Regions from separate parts of the Yersinia enterocolitica subsp. enterocolitica genome, predicted to be linked through region 1. Evidence: predicted binding sites of a transcription regulator. Region 1 holds the regulator's gene; the other holds the start of a gene.

Region 1 (7,897 bases):
TTCATTTTCTGTAACCCATTGAACTGATTTAATTACCAAGGCTATACTTAAACTTGGTTTCATTCACTCTTGCCCACAATTCAGGCAACATATCAACAGAGGGTATTATGCGCCTACTCCATACCATGATCCGCGTCGGTGACCTGCAACGTTCCATCGATTTCTACACCAAGGTATTAGGGATGCGTTTGCTGCGTACCAGTGAAAATACCGAATATAAATACTCACTGGCATTCGTCGGCTACAGCGATGAGAGCGAAGGCTCAGTGATCGAGTTGACCTATAACTGGGGCGTAGACAGTTACGAGATGGGAACGGCATTCGGTCATTTGGCTTTGGGGGTGGATGATGTTGCCGCCACCTGCGACCAAATTCGCAATGCTGGTGGCAAAGTGACCCGTGAAGCAGGCCCGGTCAAGGGCGGTAACACGGTTATTGCTTTTGTCGAAGATCCAGACGGTTACAAAATAGAGCTAATCGAGAATAAAAGTGCCGGACACGGCCTCGGAAACTGATTAGCAAGAAGGCACCTGCAAGGTGCCTTTTTTCTCATCGCGATATCCCCCTGCATCCCACGCCAAAATTTGACATAATGCGTGCTGAATTCGATGAAGATAAGAAACTGATGGCAGATAAAAGTGACCTTAACGCCCTGAGTGGCCGTTTTCGTGGGTATTATCCCGTAGTAATTGATGTAGAAACCGCCGGTTTTAATGCTCAAACTGACGCATTATTAGAGATTGCTGCCGTCACTTTGCAAATGAACAAGGACGGTTGGCTGCTGCCTGATGAAACGCTACATTTTCATGTAGATCCGTTCGAAGGTGCCAATCTGGAACCCGAAGCGCTGGCATTTAATGGAATAGACCCCACCAATCCATTACGTGGTGCAGTGAGTGAACATGATGCGTTACATGCTATTTTCAAAGCTGTGCGCAAAGGGTTGAAAGAACAAGGCTGTAACCGCGCCATTATCGTCGCGCATAATGCTCATTTTGATCACAGCTTTGTGATGGCCGCGGCTGAACGCGCCAGCTTGAAGCGTAACCCGTTCCACCCATTTGCCACTTTCGACACCGCAGCACTTAGTGGGCTGGTTCTGGGGCAAACCGTATTGGCAAAAGCTTGCCTGACGGCAGGTATTCCGTTTGATAGCAGCCAGGCTCACTCTGCTTTGTACGATACAATGCAAACGGCGAAATTATTCTGTGAGTTGGTCAATCGTTGGAAGAAATTGGGTGGCTGGCCGGTACCGGCGGGTGAATCTGAGTAACCTAACTCAAGTCAATAATTGCAAATTCACTATTAAAAAAGGTGGCCTGCGAGCCACCTCAGACTGCTGACAAACCCCAACGACTCGATCTTGCAAGGTGAGGACAGGTAGAAGAGTAAAGCGTCCGCGCCACGGACGGCGCGGCTCGAGCCATCAGGGACGATTTTACGGCGTCTTTATGATCTACCTGTTTTCACCGCTGCGGGCACTTTGTCAATAACCTCAGGCAGCTTAAGTAGCTGCCTTTTTATTTATTACCTAAGCTGGCAGCTCATTACTCTGCTGCAGGTTTTTCTTCTTCAGTACGGTATTTATCTGCCGTCTCTTTCAACAGTTGTTGCAGTTCACCACGCTGATACATTTCCATCAGGATGTCGCAACCGCCCACCAATTCGCCGTCAACCCACAGTTGTGGGAAAGTTGGCCAGTTAGCGTATTTTGGCAGCTCAGCACGGATATCTGGATTCTGCAAAATATCAACGTAAGCAAAGCGTTCGCCACAAGCAGATAGCGCCTGTACAGCCTGAGCAGAGAAACCGCAGTTTGGCAGTTTTGGTGAGCCCTTCATGTAAAGCAGGATGGGGTTTTCTGCTATCTGGCGCTGAATTTTATCAATCGTCGTCATTTCTTGCTTCCTCAAGCCATTTAGTGGCTACAATACTTAGAACCTATCCATTAGGGCTATTTTATTATTGCGTCCAGCCTATTGTAGCGACTGTCACCACTGGAATAAAACGCCATCTTTTGCAGGGGTTTTACTCGGTTAGTTGTGGATTATATTATCAGCTACAAATATGTGCATTTAGAATAACATTTTTGATCCCTTCTCTTCATTATTATCTTCACTGAGGGATACCAGAAATTCGGGTCGACTAACTCGTTGACGTATGGTTGATTTAAGTTCATTAGCCGTGTGAAAAAACGACAATTGCGACGCCATTAACGTTTTCTCACAATATCGACTAAAATCCTGTAGCTCTCCGCTTTTTTATATCCGGAGTTTCGGCAATACTGTGACTCTTCATCTTCATTTCAGGGCCAAGGTTGGTAGCGTTATTATGCGTTTAATACTTACGCTGTTTGTGCTGCTGTTTACCCAGCTATTTCTAAACCTCGCACATGCGTCGCCGCAGGCTCACGTCTCGGCTGAGCAAAAAAAAGGCCAAGTCAGTCAGGCCAGTCCTGATGACCGTAAAAAGCGTAAAGCTGATAAAAATACTAAAAAAGCCAAAATTGATAACAACAAAACCAATAGTAAAAATGTGACAAATAAAATAGCGACCAACAACGATAAAAAGAAAACGGCAGCTACCGCCAGCAAAACCATTAAGAAAAAGGCACAGGAAGTCAGCAAACCTACCAGCCCAAAAGTCACTAGTAGCAAAAAAACGAATATTAAAACTGCTAGCAATAAAAAAGCGGCAGTTAAAAAAACCGAAAAAGTGGCTTACGGTCGCCATCGCAATAAAACCCAAGGTAAAGCCGCGACCGAATTAGTAGCAAATAGTAAAATAAAACTCAGCCCTGCGCATAAAAAGCGCTATCAGCATGCTAAACAGACCGCAATGAGCAAACTGATGAAGCAAGTAGGGAAACCTTATCGCTGGGGTGGCACCTCCCCTAATACCGGTTTTGATTGCAGCGGGCTTATTTACTACGCCTATAAAGATGTCATCAGAATAAAAATGCCACGTACTGCTAATGAAATGTATCATTTGCGCGATGCAGCACCGGTTAAACGCGCTGAATTAGAAAGTGGTGATTTAGTGTTCTTCAATATTGCTAATCGCGGTGTTGCTGATCATGTCGGCGTTTATTTAGGCAACGGCAAATTTATTCAGTCACCACGCACCGGTGAAGAAATTCGTATCAGCATGCTAGACAACGACTACTGGCAAGATCATTATGTCGGCGCTCGTCGTGTTGTGACACCGAAAACTATCCGCTAAACCAAGCACCGCACCCGGTAGCCCTATCGGGTGCTTGTATACCTGTCAAACATACCTGTCAAACTTCAACCAGCCAATATCCCATCAAATAATATGGTTATGCCTGTCATTCCTGTTAAAAGTTGTTAAAATTAATGCCCACAATAAAAATACAACAATTACGATTTTAACCGCTCCTCACCACATCTTAGTGAGCTAACGTTCGGATTTGAGGAGCAAACACCCTGAGCAACCCCGAAAGGAGAGAGCTATGTCTTTTGAATTACCGGCATTACCTTATGCACAAAATGCACTGGAACCGCACATTTCTGCTGAAACGCTGGAATACCATTACGGCAAGCACCACAACACCTATGTGGTAAACCTCAATAACCTGATCAAGGATACTGAGTTTGCAGGTAAATCCTTGGAGGAGATTGTCAAAACCTCCAGTGGCGGTATTTTTAACAATGCAGCTCAAGTTTGGAACCACACCTTTTACTGGCACTGTTTATCACCTAATGGCGGCGGCGAGCCGACAGGAAAAGTCGCCGATGCCATTAATCAATCCTTTGGATCTTTTGCTGAATTTAAAGCGCAATTTACTGATGCGGCGGTAAAAAACTTTGGCGCGGGCTGGACCTGGCTGGTCAAAAAAACGGATGGCACGTTAGCTATTGTCAGCACATCAAATGCGGCGACACCGCTGACGACCGCTGATAAGCCATTGTTAACTGTGGATGTATGGGAGCACGCTTACTATATTGATTATCGTAATGCGCGACCAAAATATCTGGAGAATTTCTGGGCGCTGGTGAATTGGTCTTTCGTTGAGAAAAACTTAGCCTGATAAGACAAGAAGCAAAAGACGCCGGGTAATCATATTACCAACAGAAATAATTAAGGGCGGGTTAACCGCCCTACTTATCACTTCACACCGGCACGCGGCTTAATTAATTCATGACCGCCACGAAGCTAAAGGCAATAATCATCGCCAGTGCACCAACAGTCGTAATCAGCGACATTTTCAGATTGGTATCCATAAGAACTCCTCAGCCGGTTTATTTTAGTAGGGTAAAGGCACATAGTTAGTGCGTTAAATTATTTTCCCACAGTTAAGAAAAAAAATCTTGTGCCCATTACGCACTTTATAACATTGATTACCTCTTCCACTTTTCCTCCAGATCAGCCAAAATTCGCAGTTCATAACTGTATGCCGACTAATAACGTCTAATAAATACTCTCAGACGACCATCTGACTTAGCTCTCCAGCCTACTATCTTGTTTCTGTCTGAGCGGTGTTCGAGTCATGCAGGCAAACGATTAACATAATACTTACCTGCTGTAACAGGTGAGCTTAGGAGTCATTCTTTTTATGGCAACGATTAAAGATGTGGCCAAACACGCGGGTGTGTCTACTACCACCGTTTCGCACGTTATCAACAAAACTCGTTTCGTCGCCGAAAACACCAAGGCCGCTGTGTGGGCAGCCATTAAAGAACTGCATTATTCACCGAGTGCTGTGGCGCGCAGTTTGAAAGTTAATCACACTAAATCAATTGGCTTGTTGGCGACATCCAGCGAAGCCCCCTATTTTGCTGAAGTGATCGAAGCGGTTGAAAATAGCTGTTATAGCAAAGGCTACACTCTGATTTTATGTAACTCTCATAATAATCTGGACAAGCAAAAAGCCTATTTGGCGATGCTGGCACAAAAGCGTGTTGATGGCTTATTGGTGATGTGTTCTGAATATCCGGAACAGCTACTGGGAATGTTAGAGGATTATCGCAATATTCCAATGGTAGTGATGGATTGGGGAACCGCCCGTGGCGATTTTACCGATTCGATTATTGATAATGCATTCGAAGGCGGTTATTTAGCTGGCCGTTATCTTATTGAGCGTGGTCACCGCGATATCGGGGCTATCCCCGGCCAGCTATCGCGTAATACCGGTGGCGGTCGCCATCAGGGCTTCCTAAAAGCATTAGAGGAGGCCAACATCACCCTGCGAGAAGAATGGGTGGTTCAAGGTGATTTTGAGCCAGAATCCGGCTATAAAGCCATGCATCAAATTCTGACACAAAAGCATCGTCCGACTGCTGTATTCTGTGGTGGCGATATTATGGCAATGGGCGCGATATGCGCCGCAGATGAATTAGGTTTGCGTGTACCACAAGATATTTCGGTGATCGGGTATGACAATGTGCGTAATGCGCGCTATTTCTCGCCGGCGTTGACCACCATTCATCAGCCGAAAGAGCGATTGGGTGAAACGGCTTTTGCTATGTTGCTCGACAGAATTGTCAGCAAACGCGAAGACCCTCAAACCATTGAAGTACATCCAAAACTAGTCGAACGTCGTTCTGTTGCTGATGGCCCATTCCGCGATTATCGTCGCTAAGCACAGTTATCATCGCTAAACATTTAGTCTGCCGGTAGCGCCCTGTTACCGGCGGCTAATTCTGCCGAAGCTCATTATCCGTGCCATTAGCATCTCTTAGCCACTCATCATTTAACGTGACACTGTCACCCAAATATTCCAACATCCAGGCTAAGGCCGGGGAATGGTTATTCTGCTCCCACGTCAAGCAACACGGGCTAGCAGGTAAGGGGTCAGCGAGTGTTAAGGCTGCCAGTTTCCCTTGTGCAATCAGGGGCGATACCATATGAGCGGGCACCATGCCAATACATAACCCCTCACACAGACAGTCTATGCCCGTCGCCCAATCCGGTGCCACTAATCGCTGTTGGTTATCCAACGTCCAGGTATCTCGTTTCGGCAAATTTCGCGCAGTATCCTCTAAACAGAGGGAGGGATAAGGCCGCAACTGATCGTCGTTAAGTGGCCCGGTTAGCTGCGCTAAAGGGTGATTGATACTTACTACGCAATGCCAGGTCAGAAAACCCATGTCACGGAAGACGAACCGCCCGCCAACCGGGATGGCACGCGTCGCACCAATGGCCATATCCGCTTGCCCATCCGCCAGCGCATCCCAAACGCCGTTAAAGACTTCATAACGCACCCGCAATTCGATATCGGGAAAATGGCGATAAAAATCCAGCACTAAACGGCGGCTTCGCTGAGGTTTGACAATTTTATCGACCACGATATTTAATTGCCCGCGCCAGCCATTCGCCACTTGTTGACATTGACGACGTGTGTCATTCATTTTTTTGATAACATCACGCGATTCTTTAATAAAAACTTTGCCTGCTTCGGTCAATTCTACATCCCGATGGCGGCGCGCAAATAGCGGCACAGCCAACCACTCCTCCAATTGACGCACGGTATAACTTATCGCAGACGGTACGCGGTGCAATTCTTGCGCAGCAGCGCTGAAACTCCCGGTGCGCGCAACAGCATCCACCACATCTAATGAGTATTCTGACCACATGGTTTTGCGCTTCCTTTAAACGGAATTTTTGACATCAATTTTTTTGATAGCATGGCGCAAATATTACCGTTTCACAACAGAATATCGCGTCGTTAGAATGCCCCCGCAATTAATTTTCGATAACAAAAGTTTTACCTGCAAAAACTATAATTTAGCCAAAGTCATTGGAACCACAGGCAGGCAGCAAACGAACACATCCCGATGAGCTTATATCAATAAGTGATGCGGGTAAGTAAGAGCAGCTAACACCCCTGCGGTTTCAAGGACGAAGGATATAATGAGAAACAACAATGAAAACAACATCGAGCTTCATGTTCTACCTGGCCGGTTTGAGCATGTTGGGGTATCTGGCCACTGACATGTATTTGCCCGCCTTTGGTGCCATGCAACAAGAACTCCAAACCTCCGCCGGCTCCATCAGCGCCAGCCTTAGTATCTTTCTCGCGGGTTTCGCGATCGCCCAACTTATCTGGGGACCCGTTTCGGACAAAATAGGCCGCAAACCGGTGCTGTTAGCAGGGTTAGGGTTATTTGCTATCGGCTGCCTGGGGATTTTATGGGTTGAAACTGCGGCGCAGTTATTGGTTTTGCGCTTTATTCAGGCGGTGGGGGTCTGTTCCGCTGCGGTGAGCTGGCAAGCCTTAGTGGTCGATCGCTATCGCGACGGCAAGGCCAACCGAGTATTTGCGACCATTATGCCATTAGTGGCGTTATCCCCTGCGCTCGCGCCATTACTGGGTGCCTGGTTATTAAACCATTTCAGCTGGCGCTCAATTTTTGTCGTGCTATTGGCGATTACCCTGCTGCTACTGATTCCGACCGCCTTGCTTAAGGAACGGAAAAAAACAGCGCCGGATAACGTAGATAGAAGCAAAAACGCCATTAGTTTCTGGCAGTTACTGAAGTCTCCGGTATTCAGCGGCAACGTGATGATGTTTGCTGCATGCAGTGCCGGTTTTTTTTGCCTGGCTAACGGGTTCACCTTTTATTTTAGGTGATATGGGATATAGCCCGAATGTCATTGGTTTGAGTTATGTTCCACAAACAGTAGCCTTTCTACTGGGGGGATTTGGTTGCCGTAGTGCATTGAGTCGAATCAAGGGTAACACCCTACTGCCGTGGCTGTTGGCCGGTTATGCTATCAGTATGATTGCACTTTATCTGATAGCAACGCTGACGACGCCAACACTGGTGACCTTACTTATTCCGTTCTGCTTAATGGCGCTTGTGAATGGTGCCTGCTACCCTATTACCGTAGCAAATGCATTAATGCCCTTTCCTGCCAGTACGGGTAAAGCAGC
Region 2 (7,897 bases), 1.5 Mb from region 1:
CAGCCGTTCTCACCGCCGCCGACAATGGTGTTATAGGCCGGATAACGCGCACCATAACGGGTAAACTCATGCAGAATTTCCCCTTCCAACTGGTATTCGAACATTCCTGGGCGGCATTTCTCCATCGCACGGGTATGGGCTAACGCGCTGATTTCACCGGCTCGACGCAGCACAGCAATTTCTTCCTCTGACTTAAACAGACGCATCTCATGCAGCCATGGCCGCCAGTCAGTCAACGTTGCGGGTGCGCGTAGATTTTTACGAAAACCGTTACGTAACTTTTCCAGCGCCGCAAAAACAATTTTATCTGCATAATCATATTGCCCCTGCGCGTGATAAATCACATCAAGGCGATTAAGCAGCAAATAGAGTTGCTCGTCGATTTCATCGAAAGGTAATGCGCGATCAACACCCAACTTCTCAGGTGCGGCCTCTTGCCCTAAACGGCGGCCAAACCAGATTTCAGCGGTTAAATCCCGCACCCGGTTAAACAGCACGCTGTGGTTGTGAGTCTCATCGCTTTTCACCAGAATCAGCACCGCTTGCGGCTCATTAAAGCCCGTCAGATAGCTGAAATCGCTATTCTGCCGATATGGATATTCGGAATCCGCGCTGCGCGTGGCCTCTGGTGCGGCAAAAATAATAGCAGCACTGCCCGGGGCCATCTTCGCCAACAGCGCTTGACGGCGGTTCTGGTATTCTTGCTGAGTCATTACACTCTCCTGAAATATCCGATTTTTATCATTTAACGCATAACACTGATTCGTCTAGTGTAATGTCGGCTTGCGTATTTCCGGTGCAGTCGGTTTTTCTTGGGTAAATTCGATATGACACAAGATAGCCGCGACACGGACATACTCAATGACTTCTTCCAGCGATTGAGCCAATTCTTCCTGATCTTCATCTTCGTCATACCCTAACTGAGCGATATTCCGTAAATCATCAATGGCCTCACCCACTTCATCTTTCACTTGCGCCAACTTCGGTTGCAGCATTCCAAGCCCTAACAGGAAATGGTTTACCCAGCCGGATAATGCATCAGCACGGTCAAAAACAGTCACTTCTTCCCCTTCAGGAATCAGCAACTGGAACATAAAACCTTCGTTTTCCAGCGCTTCTTGTGTTGCTTCATGTAACTGTTGTAACGGCAAACCCAGGGCTTGTGAGAAGGCAATACCCTCATTGGTCAAGTCATGCACCAGTGCGCGCCAGCCATCGTCTTTACTGCCTCCGCACAGCATGCCGCTGATCAGGCCATGCATTTCAGCCGGGGTTAATGCCACTGCTTGCTGGTTCAATGCCAGGGCCAGTGATTGGTAAGTTGGTAATGTATTCTCTATAGACATGCGTATTGGTCATCGTTGGCAGGATAAGTTCGTGTTATGCTACCACCAAGAAAGGTCGCTATACCAGAAAACGCAATGCACTATATCCTATAGATTTCAAGATGCAGGAAGCGGCAAAGCCTCTTGTCACTTGAAAAATAATGGATATATACCCTAAATAATTCGAGTTGCAGGAAAGCGGCAATTGAGTGAATCCCGCTGAGTTGACGCCAGTCAATGATTCGGGCGAGCGAGAGCAGCCACCGCATATGCAGCTTGAAGGATGACGGGTATAAAGGGGTTGTATCTTGGTATTGAGATATATATAGTGACGCCCGCTTTGCAGCTACGAGCATTTTGCCTCTGGTTTTCAGGGCTGGCGCGAAATTAGTCAGGAAGGTGGCATGTCTGCACAACCAGTAGATATTCAAATTTTTGGTCGCTCGTTAAGAGTTAATTGTCCGCCAGAACAACAAGACGCGTTGAACATGGCCGCAGAAGATCTTAACCAACGGTTGCAAGATCTGAAAGTTCGCACTAGAGTCACCAATACTGAGCAGTTAGTTTTCATCGCGGCATTGAACGTATGTCACGAATTAGCTCAGGAAAGGTTGAAAACCCGTGACTATGCATCCAATATGGAGCAACGTATTCGGATGCTACAACAGACCATTGAACAGGCATTGCTTGAACAAGGTCGCATCTCTGAACGTCAGGATGCACAGTTTGAATAAATCTCTGTTGAATGATAGATTCAGCAGAGAGTAAAGAATTTCTCTGAGGTGTTCGTCAGCGGGTCAGTCCCCTGAGCCGATATTTAATACCAACAGAATGTAGTGCCTCCGTAACCGGTGCGCATGCTCGGTCCGCCGAGAAGCCTTAAGGTTGCGACGCTGCGTTCACCTTGAACCATGGGTTCAAGGGTTACAGCCTGCGGCGGCATCTCGGAGATCCCTTTCTTATCGTGTAACACGTATTTACGGTTATCACGTTCGTTCTGATACAGGCAATTTTCCTCTCACTTACCTCAGCTGCATATCTTTTATACCCTCAATAATTCGAGTTTCAGGAAGGCGGCAAGAGAGTGAGTCCAAATGAACTTACATAAGTAAGTGATTCGGGTAATTGAGCGTAGCCAACGCATATGCAACTTGAAGTATGATGGGTATAACATGCCTCTAAATCCGCAGCATGCCCTTGAGCGGCAAAAAATTCGCAGTGAAATCCGTGAGCGTCGGCGTCTTTTGACTCCTGAGCAACAACAACAATCCGCCAATCTCGCCGCCAGACAAATCGCTTCCCACGACAAAATTCAGCAAGCCAATACTATTGCACTCTTTCTCTCTTTCGATGGCGAGTTAGATACCGCTCCTGTTATCGAATTATTGTGGCAGCAGAAAAAACAGATTTATCTGCCGGTACTTCATCCTTTCTGTCCCGGCCATTTGTTGTTTCTCCACTATCGTCCTGATAGCCAGCTCATTCGTAATCGCCTGAACATTCTGGAGCCTCAATTAGATGTGCGCGATGTCTTGCCATTAAAACGACTGGATGTCGTGATAACTCCGCTGGTGGCGTTTGATCAAGATGGACAACGTTTAGGTATGGGGGGCGGATTCTATGACCGTACGCTACAAAACTGGCAGCAGGGTGGCCCCTATCCTATTGGTTTGGCTCATGATTGCCAGCAGGTAGAGCACTTACCGAGTGAACATTGGGATGTGCCGTTACCAGAGATTGTGACACCGACAAAGGTGTGGCAGTGGTAAGGTGGCCTACGCAACGATATAAAAAATAACAACAAACCCGGCATCAGCAGATACCGGGTTGTCGGTTACTATTCGCGCTACCAATATAATAAATATCAGTACAATAGGCGCGAGCGAATAGTCCCCGGAATCGCTTTCATTGCCTGCAAGGCTTTTTCTGCATTTTCCGCATCATCAGTCTCAACGTCGATAACGACATAACCAATATCAGCGCTGGTTTGCAAATACTGCGCGGCAATGTTGACATTCTGCTCAGCAAAGATTTTGTTGATGCTGGTCAGGATGCCTGGGCGGTTCTCATGGATATGCAGCAAGCGGCGAGTGTTATCACCGTGCGCTGGCAGAGAAACTTCCGGGAAGTTAACCGCAGACAGCGTTGAGCCGTTGTCGGAATACTTCGCCAGTTTACCGGCGACTTCATCACCGATATTTTCCTGCGCTTCTTGAGTTGAACCACCAATGTGTGGGGTCAATAGCACATTATCAAACTCGCACAATGGTGAATTGAACGGGTCTTTATTGGTTGCTGGTTCTTCAGGGAAAACGTCGATTGCCGCCCCTGCCAGATGATTGCTCGCCAGCGCATCACAGAGTGCCGGGATATCAACCACCGTTCCGCGTGAGGCATTGATCAACATCGCGCCCGGTTTCATCAGAGCTAACTGCTCAGGGCCAATCATATTTTTGGTGGAGTGGTTTTCTGGCACATGCAAGCTAATCACATCACTCATATTCAGCAAGTCAGACAGATGACGTACCTGCTGTGCATTCCCCAACGACAGTTTATTTTCAATATCGTAGAAGAACACTTTCATGCCGACACTTTCAGCCAAAATACCTAACTGAGTCCCGATATGACCATAGCCGATAATACCCAGTTTTTTACCACGGGCTTCATAGGAACCGACTGCCAGTTTGTTCCACTCGCCACGGTGCGCTTTGGCGTTGGCGGATGGAATACCACGGAACATCAGCAGTAACTCGCCCAGTACCATTTCGGCTACCGAACGGGTATTGGAGAAAGGTGCATTGAATACCGGCACACCACGTTTAGTCGCCGCTTTTAAATCAACCTGATTGGTACCGATACAGAAACAACCGACTGCAACCAACTTTTCTGCTGCAGCAAAGACTTCTTCGGACAGATGCGTGCGCGATCGAATCCCGATGAAATGGGCATCACGAATAGATTCTTTCAGTGATTCGGTGTCTAAGGCACCTTTATGATATTCAATATTGCTATAACCGGCTGCACGCAGATTATCAACCGTGCTCTGGTGCACCCCTTCCACTAACAGAAACTTAATTCTGTCTTTCTCCAGTGATACTTTTGCCATGTCCCCGACCCTATTTTCAGACTTCAGATGTGGCTGCCGATATCGAATGAATCCGGTCAGCACCCAGTCAACATAACAAATATTTCGCTGGCAGCAATACAAACGATTGCCTTGCTGTCAGCATAACAAACAGTGCAAATGTTAATTTATGGAATAAAAAACTGGCAGGAAGTGAGTTAATGGCAGGTTAAGAAAATGAAATGAGTAAATGTGATATATATCACCAAATTTAACCATTTTAAGAAAAGAGTTTTAAAGGCAAAAATTATCAGGATGAAGCAACCAAACCTCATCCTGAATACATATTAGCTGATCACTTAAGTTCTACGGTTTTAACACCATCGGCAGTGCCAATTAGTGCAACATCAGCACCTCGGTTGGCAAATAGCCCCACAGTGACAACACCGGCAATATTATTAATTTTATTTTCAAGCGCAATGGCATCCAAAATAGTCAGATTATGGACATCCAAAATAACATTGCCGTTATCAGTCAAAACATTCTGGCGATATTCAGGTAACCCGCCTAATTTCACCAGTTCACGCGCCACATAAGAACGCGCCATTGGGATAACTTCGACCGGCAACGGGAATTTACCCAGCACATCAACCTGTTTGGAAGCATCGGCAATACAGATGAATTTACGCGCAATGGCCGCAATGATTTTCTCGCGGGTCAGAGCCGCACCGCCGCCTTTGATCATCTGCATTTGGCTGTTAATTTCATCAGCACCGTCGACATAAATGTCCAGCTCGTCCACTTCGTTGCAATCAAATACCTGAATGCCATAACTTTTCAGTTTAGCGGTAGAGGCATCAGAGCTAGAAACAGCCCCTTCGATCTGGCCTTTAATGGAAGCAAGAGCATCGATAAAATGTGCCGCAGTTGAGCCAGTACCGACCCCAACGATAGTGCCAGGTTTGACATATTCTAATGCTGCCCAGCCCACTGCTTTTTTAAGTTCATCCTGAGTCATGGTAAGTTCACGCCTTGATGTGAAAGAAAACCTGACGTCATTATAGAGCATATTAAGTGATAAAACGTCGCAATAAAGCCAACTCGTGTGATGGTTAATTTTAGCTGGATCACAGTTATGCCGGTTTATTTGTGGCGAGCCCCGCGGCATTCCGACATAGATAAATGATCAAAATGTGGCATAGTGCGGTATTAACTTAATATTTGGAGAGATGACTCCGATGAAACGCCCAGACTACCGTACGCTACAAGCGCTGGACGCGGTGATCCGTGAACGCGGTTTTGAACGCGCTGCACAAAAACTTTGCATCACCCAATCGGCGGTATCTCAACGCATTAAGCAGTTGGAGAATCTGTTCGGTCAACCACTGTTGGTGCGCACTGTGCCCCCCCGTCCAACTGAGCAAGGGCAGAAACTGCTCGCCTTGCTGCATCAGGTCGAATTGCTGGAAGAAGAGTGGCTCGGCAATGATAACGGCGGCGATACACCGCTGCTGCTGTCATTGGCGGTCAACGCCGACAGCCTGGCAACCTGGCTCCTGCCAGCCTTAAAACCGGTGTTGGCCGACTCCCCTATCCGGCTAAATTTACAAGTCGAAGATGAAACTCGAACTCAAGAACGGTTACGTCGTGGCGAAGTGGTAGGTGCGGTCAGTATCCAACCTCAGCCGCTGCCAAGCTGCCTGGTTGATCAGCTCGGCGCACTGGATTACCTGTTTGTTGCTTCAAAACCCTTTGCAGAACGTTATTTCCCCAATGGCGTGACCCGCTCGGCATTGCTGAAAGCACCTGCGGTGGCCTTTGACCATTTGGATGATATGCATCAGGCGTTTTTACAGCAGAATTTCGATTTGTCGCCGGGCAGCGTGCCCTGCCATATCGTTAACTCGTCAGAAGCGTTTGTACAGTTAGCAAGACAAGGCACTACCTGCTGTATGATCCCGCATCTGCAAATTGAAAAAGAGTTGGCATCCGGTGAATTAATTAATCTGACGCCGGGATTATTGCAACGGAGAATGCTGTTCTGGCATCGATTCGCGCCAGAAAGCCGGACGATGAGAAAAGTAACTGACGCCCTATTATCTTACGGGCGTCAGGTATTACGGCAAGACTAGCTTATTTGACGGCAGTGGCTGGCGTGTTAGAGCTGGTTTTTAGCTCAAATACCACATCAACCTGATCATCAAAATGAATGGTCTGTTGTTCGTAAGTTTGGGCGGCATCATTGGCTGGTGCAGCTTCGGCACTCTTGAACATACGCGCTACTGGCATTGGCTGGTAGTTAGCAACATGGTAACGAATGCTGTATACCGGCCCTAATTTCACCTTAAAACCATCTGCCAATGCACCCGCCTGACTAATGGCATTTTCAATAGCCTTTTTACGCGCCTGTTCACGGTAAGTGTCCGGATTGGCAACACCCAATTCCACGGCACGAATCTCATTCAGACCTGATTTTAACGCACCATCCAGCAACTCATTTAACTTATCCAGTTGGCGCAGTGTCACCTGAACCTGACGTACCGCACGGTAGCCCTTCAAGACAGCTTCACCGGTTTTTTGATAATCGTATTCAGGTTGAGTACGAATATTGGCAGCATTGATATCTTTTTTCTCAATGCCACTCTTACGCAGAAAATCAAAATATTGTGCGACGCGGGTATCTGCCTGTTTTTTGGCATCTGCGGCGTCTTTGGCAGATACACTCACTTCAATGGCAATAGTAGCGATATCCGGTGTTGCATCAACACTGGCGGTGCCGGAGGTAACAACATGCGGCCCTTCTGGCACTTCGGCGGCTTGAACTTGTAGCGCCAAAGGTAACGTCCCTAATCCCATCATTGCGGCCAAAGCCAATGTCTTCAACTTCACGGAAGCCTCCTAAGATAATCATAATAAAACTATGCACTAAATAATTCGAGTTGCATGAAGGCGGCAACTGAGCGAGTCCCCAGAAGCTTACACAAGTCAGTGACTGGGGTGAACGAAGGCAGCCAACATACATGCAGCTTGAAGTATGACGGGTATAAGACAACCGTAGCATATCTTACTAAATTAGGGATTCGGATTAATGATAAAAACTTACAGGTTCAATCCCTGTCGCGCTAACTGAAAAGCGATAAACCACATCACTCCCCCCACCAGCAAATTGATTACCCGCTGTGAGCCAGGCCGATTAAGCCACGGCGATAGCCACGCAGCCAACAATGCCAGAGCAAAAAACCAGGCAACTGAAGCGCTCACGGCACCAAAAGCAAACCAGGGCCGAACATCCGGTAATAACTGGCCTCCCAAGCTACCCAGCACCACAAAAGTATCCAGATAGACATGCGGGTTAAGTCAGGTCACCGCCAATAATGTCACGATAATGCGCCAGCGCCCTTGTGTACCAGCGGCAACCGCAGCAGATGAGCTATCTCCACGCCATGCGGCCATCAGCGCTCCCCAGCCATACCATAACAAAAATGCCACGCCGCCCCAGGTGACCAGT

What was found. Region 1 encodes PurR, which represses purine synthesis genes. Its sites were predicted from a motif close to CANGCAAACGTTTGCNTG; they were not measured.
Positions count from the first base shown of each region.
Region 2: a site for PurR is predicted at 4,527-4,544, ahead of serA (phosphoglycerate dehydrogenase). Genes of this name have one in related genera too.

Region 1 covers NZ_LR590469.1:949,949-957,845, reverse strand. The annotation lists gene gloA (lactoylglutathione lyase) at 108-515, shown strand; gene rnt (ribonuclease T) at 626-1,273, shown strand; gene FGL26_RS04450 (Grx4 family monothiol glutaredoxin) at 1,548-1,898, opposite strand; gene FGL26_RS04445 (C40 family peptidase) at 2,332-3,222, shown strand; gene sodB (superoxide dismutase [Fe]) at 3,473-4,051, shown strand; gene cydH (cytochrome bd-I oxidase subunit CydH) at 4,155-4,244, opposite strand; gene purR (HTH-type transcriptional repressor PurR) at 4,577-5,602, shown strand; gene punR (DNA-binding transcriptional activator PunR) at 5,658-6,596, opposite strand; partial or broken gene punC (purine nucleoside transporter PunC) at 6,887-7,897, shown strand, end outside.
Region 2 covers NZ_LR590469.1:2,451,290-2,459,186, forward strand. The annotation lists gene pepP (Xaa-Pro aminopeptidase) at 1-713, opposite strand, end outside; gene FGL26_RS11685 (YecA/YgfB family protein) at 768-1,346, opposite strand; gene zapA (cell division protein ZapA) at 1,730-2,059, shown strand; RNA gene ssrS (6S RNA) at 2,097-2,280, shown strand; gene FGL26_RS11700 (5-formyltetrahydrofolate cyclo-ligase) at 2,498-3,094, shown strand; gene serA (phosphoglycerate dehydrogenase) at 3,190-4,431, opposite strand; gene rpiA (ribose-5-phosphate isomerase RpiA) at 4,745-5,407, opposite strand; gene FGL26_RS11715 (LysR family transcriptional regulator ArgP) at 5,628-6,521, shown strand; gene FGL26_RS11720 (oxidative stress defense protein) at 6,523-7,278, opposite strand; partial or broken gene argO (arginine exporter ArgO) at 7,489-7,897, opposite strand, start outside.